Regions from separate parts of the Halomonas sp. MES3-P3E genome, predicted to be linked through region 1. Evidence: riboswitches for the same ligand, from Rfam matches in the RefSeq annotation. Region 1 holds a riboswitch; each other region holds the start of a gene.
The links. Region 1 has a riboswitch for thiamine pyrophosphate ahead of CXF87_RS04545 (sodium:solute symporter). Riboswitches for the same ligand answer to the same signal wherever they lie in the genome.

Region 1 (3,240 bases):
CCGTTCACGCAGGCGAATTTCATCAGTCACAATCGCCGCTAAATCTTTCAAAGCCGCCAGTTCCTGCTCACTAAGAGTACGAGGTTTAATATCAATCGCGCAGAGGGATCCCAACGCAAGTCCATTGGAGGTGCACAGCGGAATACCCGCATAAAAGCGAATCCCATTCGGGGCGGTCACATGGGGGTTTTGCGCAAAGCGAGGGTCCTTGCGTGCATCTTCAACAATTAACGGCTCTGAGGCCGTCACTGTATAAGCGCAAAAAGCCACATCTCGACCTGTCTCGCGGGTTTCCACGCCCACGCGCGACTTAATCCACTGACGCTCAGCATCAATCAACGTGATCGTTGAGATAGGCACATTCAGTAACTGGGCAACCAACCTGGTGACGCGGTCAAACGCCGGTTCATCCGGGGTATCTAATAGTTCAAGCTCATAAAGAGCGGCTAACCGCGCCTCTTCATTAGATGCTGTGGGGTAGCTCATTGTCATGTCACCCATTCAGGGAGGTGTAGGTCTACCAGCATATCGCGACCAGCACTTTCCTGCTTACTGCTTATTGTTTTGACTCATACTCGCGAGCAACACACTAACCAGCGTAGAGGCGACTATCGCACCGACAAACGGCCCCAGCGTAGGAATACTGCCCGGGAAACTGGCAGCTATCACTCCCGCGATGAGACTGCCCTGACTGAACCACCCTGGAATAATGGCGCCCAGCAATCCTGCAACACCTCCCGCAACAGCCGAAAAAGGGGTCATGCGTTGCCACAGACCTAGCAGCACAGGCACCACAATGGCGGCACACAGTAAGTCAGCAATCAGGAACAGCCGCAGTACTGACAACCCCTGCAAAGCAATCACTACCACCGGTATCATCAATCCAATCGTGACCCAACGGGCAGCGGCAATGGAAACACCCCGCCGTTCGCTGCGCGACACCACCAGGGAAGCGATACCATTTTGTAACGTATCAACACTGGAGGCTACCAAAGTGACTGCCAGCACTAAAGCGGGGAGTGTCAGCCAAGCTGGGGCCCCCGTTAACAGAGCGAAAAACGGCATCGGCGGCTCGCCAAGGGGGACCCCACTCATTGTCGCCAGCATGCCCAAACCACCAATTAGCATCACGACTACGACGGTCATACCGCCGCCTAGCCAAGCGCCACGGCCCAGGCTTTGATCGTCCCTTGCCGCCCAAACACGCTGCCAATACCCCTGGTGGAAAAGGTTCGCTGCGGTGACGGCGATGACCAGCGTTAACGCAACGCTCAGCGCGCTGGTAACGGGGATGGAAGGCAGCGTTGCCTCGCTAGGCATTGTGGGTAGGCGCCATAACGTAACGCTACCCACCGCCAACAGAAGCGCTAGCAACAGCCATGCCTGCCACCGGTCCGTGGCAAGGCTGGCGCGCAAACCGCCAACCGCCGTATACACCAGAGTGGTGAGGGCAACGCCAATAATCACCAGCGCGGGCGGCACATCTGACAATAGCGCTGTGATGGCCCCTATGGCGGTGAGCTCCGCTGCCAGGAAGCAGGCCATATAGCCAACCGACACTAACGTTACCCAGCGCCGCACGCCTGGGCCATAGCACGCTTCTGCAAACTCGGCGATGCTGCGCCCTTCCGGCAACGCACGGCGAATTTTTGGCCCGTAGAGCCCTAACACAATAAACGGCAGTGCCGACCCGAGCGCATAACCTGCTAATGCGAGGGGGCCAACAAAGGCACCAATTTCGGGCGGGGCAAAGAGTATCCACGCCCCCATGCCGGAGGCAAGAAAGGAGAGACCAAGGGTTGAAGCTGTTTGTGAGTTGCGAGCCGTCACATAATCATCAACGGGGCCATCCACCCAGCGAGCCCGTAGACCTAAATAAGCAAAGCAGCACAGCGCCGCGCCAAGCACGGCTGACGTCAGATATAGCATGTCGCACTTCCTCCGCCGGTACGAACCGGATCAGGTTCCAGGGTCTGCGCAGCGCGCATTCTCAGCCCTTGCAAGCAGGGCTCCCCTGGCGACAGTGAATGAAGACGGTATCGTCAACCAAAAACGCGTCTTAGTAAAGTTTAAGGTGTGTTGGCAGCCTCTGCGCGGGGCACTCGCCCCATCAAATAGAACTCCGCATTGGGCGGCGTACCCGCCAGGGTGACCAATCGATTCGACAGACCAAAAAACGCCGCGATGGCGCCTATATCCCAGCAGTCCTCTTGGCTAAAGCCTTCTTGCCGCAGGCGCGTGCGCCACTCATCGGTCATTTCACCGACATCAATGGCACAATGCATGGCAAAGTCGAGCATGACGCAGTGGCGCTCACTAATCGGTGCCACGCGATGGTTGATGGCGACCTGATCCGCAAGCAGCGGGTCTTTGCTGTATATGCGCACCAGTGCCCCATGCGCCACCACGCAATACAAGCAGCGATTGCGCGCACTGGTAGCGACCACAATCATCTCTTTCTCGGCTTTAGTGAGCGTGTCAGATTCACGCTCCATTAGCGCATCATGGTAGGCAAAGAAAGCACGAAACTCAGCAGGACGATGGGCCAACATTAAAAATACATTAGGCACAAACCCTGCCTTTTCCTGGACGGCCAAAATAGTATGGCGAATATCGTCGGGCAGATCATCTAACGTTTCTGGTACATTAAAACGGCTTAATGGAGCAGACATAATCACCTCTTTATTGTTAAGTTTAACCATCTCATAAAAACGACTTAGCCTTTACGTAACAAAACGCTAACTTAAGTGACTTTTAATTAGCGGCCCTGCTCGCCATACTGATGTAACGACCTGCAATAAAACGCGCATAACGCTTAATAATCAGTTCGTTCAAAGGGACACTGACATGAGCCATAACGAAGCAAAAGAACACATCTCCGGTCGTCTAAACGAACTGTTTTCTGACCCCTACCAAGCGTTTGAAAATGATACGGATGAGCGCCAGCTACATATTCGGATCATGCTGCATATGTTACTGGCCCGCCCCATGACGCGGGGCCAAATGACCTTGAGAGTCATTCATGGCTGGGAAAATGGTGGGTTTGAGCCCGACGATCTTCAGCATGTCGACTACACCCTCAGTAACGTTTCTGACTTCAAACGAGCAGTGCAGGATTTTGAACACGCCTCCAAGCACAACACACCTTTACCTGCTGACCAAACCGCCATTCTAGCTGCCCCGCTAGCCGATGCGATTGCAGAGGCCAGAGCAGAAGGTCAAGACCTCGCCAACGGCATT
Region 2 (3,240 bases), on a different contig from region 1:
TGGTCGCGGTAGTTACCGCCATTTGCCTAACCATTCTCTGATTACCAGTTGCATATACTGCAAAATCGCTAACAAAATCTTCGTTAGCTAGAAAGCTGGTTTCAGAGCTAAATTGTTGACTCCATCTTTTAACATCAAAAATAAATATTGACACCTTGTCGCTAGGCTTTGCTTTCAAAGGAGCGCCTTTGAAAGCAAAGAATGCTGCCACATAACCAGACAACGTCCAATCTAACAATGGCGTAGGAAAACCATGATGCTGTAACTTGCCCAGAAAGGTTAAATATTCCACATTATCTTGAAAGTTAACGGGCGCATCAAAAGCAGCAAATTGATAATTGACATCTTTCATTATTTTATCAAAATAATGAGAAAGTGATATCCCCTTTAGCTCTGAATTTCGGTGAAATGATGTTTTCAATTTCCACGAGACTTCACTTTGCCCACGATAATAATATCGTTGCCCTATACGAGTAGCTTCAGCAATCCACTTTTTATAATTCTCCCAGTTTTTTTCCATTCTATATCTCTAATCTAAAGGTTCGACCGATTCATAAAGCATAACGAGAAGCGCATCGTCGGACTTTAGTACGTCCGCATGGCGCGACTTAATTATGCAAACCTTTTATATAAAAGCCATAGCCCCCAGAACCCTCTGGATATAACATAAAAAAGAATACCGAAGGCAACTACACTCAAGTCAAAAGGAGCCACTTCTAAGTTCCCCCAAACCTCTATCATCTTTCTATTAAGCTCCTGACTCCTCTCTATTCCTTCTTGATCAAAACCAGGAGGAATAGAACTAGTCTGTTCTATTTGTGTCTTTAATAAAAACTGCATTACCGGGGCTAGAACCGAGGTTCCGTATGCAAGATAAAGAGAAAAAGCTAAAGCAAGAACATCAGCTATTGTCCTAAAGATTTTTTTTTCGACCATCCAGCCAATTCTAACAAGTTAGGAAAATATTCTGCCGTAAAAACGTTAACAAGCAAAAAACTAAAGCCAGGAAAAAAAGTAAACTTTTGACGCCAATTCATTTTGGAAGGTGAAAAGGTGTACGATTATCAAGGTGTGCAAACATGCTTCTATGAAATTCTTGCTCGGACTATTCATTACGTTCTCTCGTCCAAATTCATCTCTTCCTGCATAACAGGGATTCTAAGCCCCACTGCATGATATCGATGAACGAAAGGGCATATTGATTGAGACTAAACAGCTACCAAAATTAACTCTACCCCATTGATTCTACAGGTAGCAAAGAAAATTTCGGCAGTCCATCCAAAACAAATGTCCTTAGGTGGTTCTCCAACCCCACAACAAGCCCTTGCATCCACCCCACCCACCTCCTACACTCCACCAACGAACAGCTTGACGGGGTGCCGGTGATATCCGGCTGAGATGGCGCAGGGTGAGCTTTTGGCTACCGAGCGCTGGTCCCGCTGAACCTGATCCGGCTAATGTGCTGCGGCTTTCATAAGTTCGCTGCACGGGTACCGGCGTAGGGATCAAGCGATGGCCATGGCTAGCTCTCACGATTGCACGCCACCTCTCTGCGCCATTTTCTCGATCTTTCCCGCCTGCCCTCCGGATCATTACTACCGGAGGCAACATGGGCTACCGCTTTACTGATCTCACCACCGCCTGCCAGGACGATTGGCGCGCCTATATTGAGCACGATTTTGTGCGCCAACTAGGCACCGCCACGCTGCCTGAAGCGTCGTTTCGCCACTATTTAAAGCAGGACTACCTGTTTTTGATCCACTTCGCCCGCGCCTACGCGCTGGCTGCCTATAAAAGCCCCACCCTCGCCGATCTTCGCCAAGCCCACGAAGGCTTAAAAGCCATTGTCGATGTGGAGCTGGGTCTGCACGTGGGCTTTTGCCAGGAGTGGGGGATTTCCGAGCAAGAACTGGAGGAGCTTCCCGAAGCCCGCGCAACGCTTGCCTACACCCGATACGTATTGGATACCGGCAACCGAGGCGACTTGCTTGATTTGCATGTGGCGCTGGCTCCCTGTCTGGTCGGCTACGGCGAAATCGCCAACTGGCTCAACGCCCAGCCTACCACCCTGCGCGGCACACAAAACCCTTATGACGCCTGGATTGCCATGTACGAAGGCGAGGAGTTTCAGGCCGCCATGCAGGCGGAGCTTGAATGGCTGAATGCCCGCCTTGCCGACGTTACTCCCGCCCGCTTTGCCGAACTGAGCAAGATCTTCCGCGATGCCACTCGCCTGGAAATCGACTTCTGGCAGATGGGCCTAGAGCTAATAGATGAAGACCTCAGACATTAATGACTAACAACTAAAAGGAACCTACCAATGAGCAAAACAAGCCATTTTCTAGCCGAAACCGCCGAGGTCGATGCCGCCGCCATTCAGCCGCTGCCCGGCTCACGGAAGGTGTACATCGAAGGCTCCCAGCCGGATATCCGTGTGCCGTTTCGGGAGATCACCCTGTCACCGACCAAAACCACCGGCATCGATGAAGAGAACCCGCCGCTGCTGGTATACGACACCTCCGGCCCTTACACCGACCCCGATGCCCAAATTGATCTACGCCGTGGCTTACCGGAGCTACGTCGTGCCTGGATCGAAGCGCGGGACGACACCGAATTTCTATCAGGCCTTACGTCTGAGTACGGCAACCGCCGCGCCAACGACCCCACTCTTGCCCAGCTGCGCTTTGATTTAACCCGCACCCCGCGCAGGGCTAAAGTGGGCCAAAACGTGACCCAACTGCACTACGCCCGCCAGGGCATTATCACCCCGGAAATGGAGTTTATTGCCCTGCGCGAAAACCAGCGTCGCCAAACGCTGGGTACCGCTGAAGTTGAGCGGATTCTGGGCCACCAGCATAAAGGCCAGAGCTTTGGCGCCAGCTTGCCGGAGGAGATCACCCCAGAGTTCGTGCGCGAAGAAGTGGCCCGCGGGCGGGCGATTATCCCCAACAACATCAACCACCCTGAAAGCGAGCCGATGATCATTGGCCGCAACTTTCTGGTCAAGATCAACGGCAACTTGGGTAACTCGGCGGTAACGTCTTCCATTGAGGAGGAAGTGGATAAGATGACCTGGGGTATCCGCTGGGGCGCGGATACCATTATGGATCTCTCCACCGGGCAGAACATCCACGAAACCCGCGAGTGGATTCTGCGCAACTCGCCGGTGCCGATTGGTACGGTGCCTATCTATCAGGCGCTGGAGAAGGTCAATGGCGTGGCCGAAGACCTCACCTGGGA
Region 3 (3,240 bases), on a different contig from region 1:
ATGGGCCCATTTACGCGTAAACGGCCGCGCACATCGCTGGTACCTTGGCCAACTTCAGCAGCGGCTTCATCGAGCGCTTGCAGCACACCCTGGGCGCGCATTAAATAGCGCTCTCCTGCTTCCGTGAGATGCAGGCGACGCGTAGTGCGCTGTATCAGTCGCGCCCCGAGTGCCTTCTCCAGTGCCATGACCTGACGCGACACGCGGGTACGCGAAATATCGAGTGCTTCAGCTGCCCGGGTATAGCTACCCAGCTCGGCGACTCGCACGAAAGCAACGATATGCTCTATTTGGTTCATGACGCAGCAGCGACCTGAAAGGCGCGTGCCGCCTGGAAAGGATCGGGTTGGCCGCAAATGGCTGAAATCACCGCTAATCCGTTCGCTCCCGCCCGCTGCACACTAATGGCATGCTCAGCTTTCAACCCACCAATCGCCACGCTGGGCAGTGGGCACGCTTTGACCAGCGAAGCCAAGCCGCCAAAGCCGATAGGCTGGGCGTGGTCCTGTTTGCTCACTGTTGCAAACACGGGCCCAATGCCAACGTAATCAATTAACGCCATGGGCGCCGCTTGGAGCTGAGCGAGGGTATTGATCGACAGGCCAATAATCGCCTGTTCACCTAGCGCTCGGCGTGCTTCCTGAACAGCGGCATCGCTCTGACCGACATGCAGGCCATCTGCCTGACTCTCTAGCGCTACCTGTAAACGGTCGTTAATGATGAGCGGCACCCCGGTGCCTGCCAGCAGTGCTTTTAGCCGCTTGGCCTGAGTAACCATCTGTTCATCGCTGGCATGCTTATCGCGTAGCTGCACGATGGTCACACCACCTCTTACCGCTGCTTCAACCGTCTGCTCTAGGCCATAATCGTCGCAAAGCGCAGTGTCGGTCACCAAATAAAGCGATAGATCATACGGCATGGAGTGACTCCAACTGAGTATGAGCAGAGAGGTCGTCAGGGGTAAGTTGATAAAGCGCATCCAGCAGAGCGACTTGGAAACTGCCTGGGCCCTGAGCAGTACTGCCCGCCCGCTCGCCAGCGACGGCAAAGCAGCCTAGCGCCGCGGCGGTGGCTTCCAGCGGGGCTTCACGGTTGGCCGCAACAAAGGCGGTGACCAGTGCGCTAAGGCCGCAGCCTAACGTTGTGACACGGGGCATTAAGGGGTGGCCACCGTTAATACGATAGTGCTGTGTGCCATTCGTCACCCAGTCGCTTTCACCGGTCATCGCGACAACGCAGCCATGTTTTTGCGCTAGCGCTATCGCTGCGTCTATGGCTTGGTCGGCGGCAGCTGTCGAGTCCACGCCGCGGCCTTGGTTGGCTAACCCATTAAGCGCCAGAATTTCAGAGGCATTGCCACGAATCACGCTAGGCTTTAACGCGAGTAACCGCGTGCACAGCGATTGTCGATAGCGGGTCGCGCCAACGGCGACAGGATCTAATACCCAGGGAATCGAGTGCTGGCTGGCGGTGGCCGCTGCGGTCAACATCGCGTCCGCCCAGTGGGCAGAGATGGTACCAATGTTGATCGACAGCCCGGCAGAAATAGCGGTGAACTCTGCCACTTCCTCTGGAGCATGCAGCATTGCGGGTGACGCGCCCGTGGCTAGCAACAGGTTGGCCGTGCTGTTCATGGCGACATAATTGGTCATGCAATGGACTAACGGTGTCACTGCGCGCAGCGTTGCAAGGTAATCGCCAAGCGGAGGTAGGGTCATAGCATCCTCCCGGCGGGGAGGTGGTAAGCGGTACCATGACTCCCTACGCCGGTGTTATCCGGTTCAGGTTCAAAGGGTGCGTCTCAGCCCAACCGTAACGGAGGGCGCCCCTGTCGAGCGCTTACTATCCTTGCCTGGAGTAGCCCTGTAAACCCCTGGATACAGACGATGGCAATCTAACGAAACGAAATACGCGTGCCGTAGGTGAGCATCTCGTCAGGCGTTATGGCTTTCCCCTCTATCCCAATCATTTCGTCACCGCACTGGTCAGCGAAGGTCAGCACGCCGTGGGTCAAGCCAAGTTGGCCTAAGGTATCGCGGATTTCACCCGTGCCGAGAAAAGTACTGACGTGCCCTTTGTTATCACTGAGGTCAGACACGCCGTTAGCGTGATGAAAGCGCACTCTGTAAATCCCATCCATCGACTCCACTTCAACAATGGGCGAAAAGCCGTTGTGAAGCGCATTGGAAAGTTGCTTGAGGGTTAAGTGATCACCCAGCGTCATATCAATCGCAGTCATAAAAACCTCCTGAAGGACGCCCTCAATCAGGGGCATCGATCATGTGGCGGGAACTTCTTTTGTAAATCTTATGGATAATAAGTGTAGGGTTTTTGTTTAGGATTGCTAGTGCGCTTACCGGTGCCCCGATACGACACTGCCTACGTGCTTGTAAGGGCTAGCATTCTGGCAATAAAGCCCCCATGGTAAGCGGTATGTGAGGCTCAATAGAGTCAATGAACAGTATTAGCGACAGGAGAGCGTGATGAGTTTTCAAGGTGAGCAGCATCCTGGTGTCGTCGATACACCGCCTCAAACCCAAGGATTCCGTTTAAACCACACCATGCTGCGGGTCAAAGACCCCGAGCGGGCGCTGGCGTTCTACTCAAAAGTGTTTGGCATGCAGGTACTGCGGCGGCTGGATTTCGAGGAGATGCAGTTCTCGCTCTACTTTTTAGCCAACGTGGAGCCGAGCGACAGCGTGCCGGAAGAGACTGACGCGCGTACCGTATGGACGTTTAGCCAGAAGGGGCTGTTGGAATTGACCCACAACTGGGGGACTGAAAACCAGGAAGATTTCGCCTATCACGATGGCAATGCCGAGCCCCAGGGCTTTGGGCACATCTGCTTTAACGTGCCGGATTTGGCAGCGGCACAGGCATGGTTTGACGAGCACGACGTCACCTTCGTAAAACGCGCTGATCAGGGCAAAATGAAGGATGTTATCTTCGTTAAGGACCCGGATGGCTACTGGATCGAAGTAATTCAGGCAGACCTGATGGCGGGTAAAAGCGACGCATGAGGCACGCCAATGGCTGAACTACTGTTCCGGCTGCGCCACGTTACCGACGAAGAGGCCATGGAAGTGCGTGACCTGTTGGCCGACCATGGCTTTGATACCTATGAAACCCAGGCGGGCTTTTTCCGCCTGGGGGTCGATGCTATCTGGCTACGTAATCCACATCAGCATGATGCGGCTATCGCCGCGCTAGACGCCTATCAGGCGGAGCGCCTTGACCGCG

Region 2: linked by a shared signal. The riboswitch ahead of tenA (thiaminase II) and the one ahead of CXF87_RS04545 (sodium:solute symporter) in region 1 are both predicted to bind thiamine pyrophosphate.
Region 3: linked by a shared signal. The riboswitch ahead of thiM (hydroxyethylthiazole kinase) and the one ahead of CXF87_RS04545 (sodium:solute symporter) in region 1 are both predicted to bind thiamine pyrophosphate.

Annotation. Positions count from the first base shown of each region.
Region 1 covers NZ_PJBT01000015.1:61,613-64,852, forward strand. The annotation lists gene CXF87_RS04540 (sensor domain-containing diguanylate cyclase) at 1-486, opposite strand, end outside; gene CXF87_RS04545 (sodium:solute symporter) at 550-1,929, opposite strand; TPP riboswitch at 1,919-2,026, opposite strand; gene CXF87_RS04550 (peroxidase-related enzyme) at 2,070-2,672, opposite strand; gene CXF87_RS04555 (hypothetical protein) at 2,848-3,240, shown strand, end outside.
Region 2 covers NZ_PJBT01000020.1:77,842-81,081, reverse strand. The annotation lists gene CXF87_RS06210 (FRG domain-containing protein) at 1-520, opposite strand, end outside; gene CXF87_RS06205 (hypothetical protein) at 613-936, opposite strand; TPP riboswitch at 1,363-1,522, shown strand; gene tenA (thiaminase II) at 1,610-2,293, shown strand; gene thiC (phosphomethylpyrimidine synthase ThiC) at 2,321-3,240, shown strand, end outside.
Region 3 covers NZ_PJBT01000184.1:76,551-79,790, reverse strand. The annotation lists gene CXF87_RS14500 (LysR family transcriptional regulator) at 1-299, opposite strand, end outside; gene thiE (thiamine phosphate synthase) at 296-919, opposite strand; gene thiM (hydroxyethylthiazole kinase) at 909-1,718, opposite strand; TPP riboswitch at 1,742-1,840, opposite strand; gene CXF87_RS14485 (hypothetical protein) at 1,895-2,239, opposite strand; gene gloA (lactoylglutathione lyase) at 2,484-3,020, shown strand; gene CXF87_RS14475 (DUF6164 family protein) at 3,030-3,240, shown strand, end outside.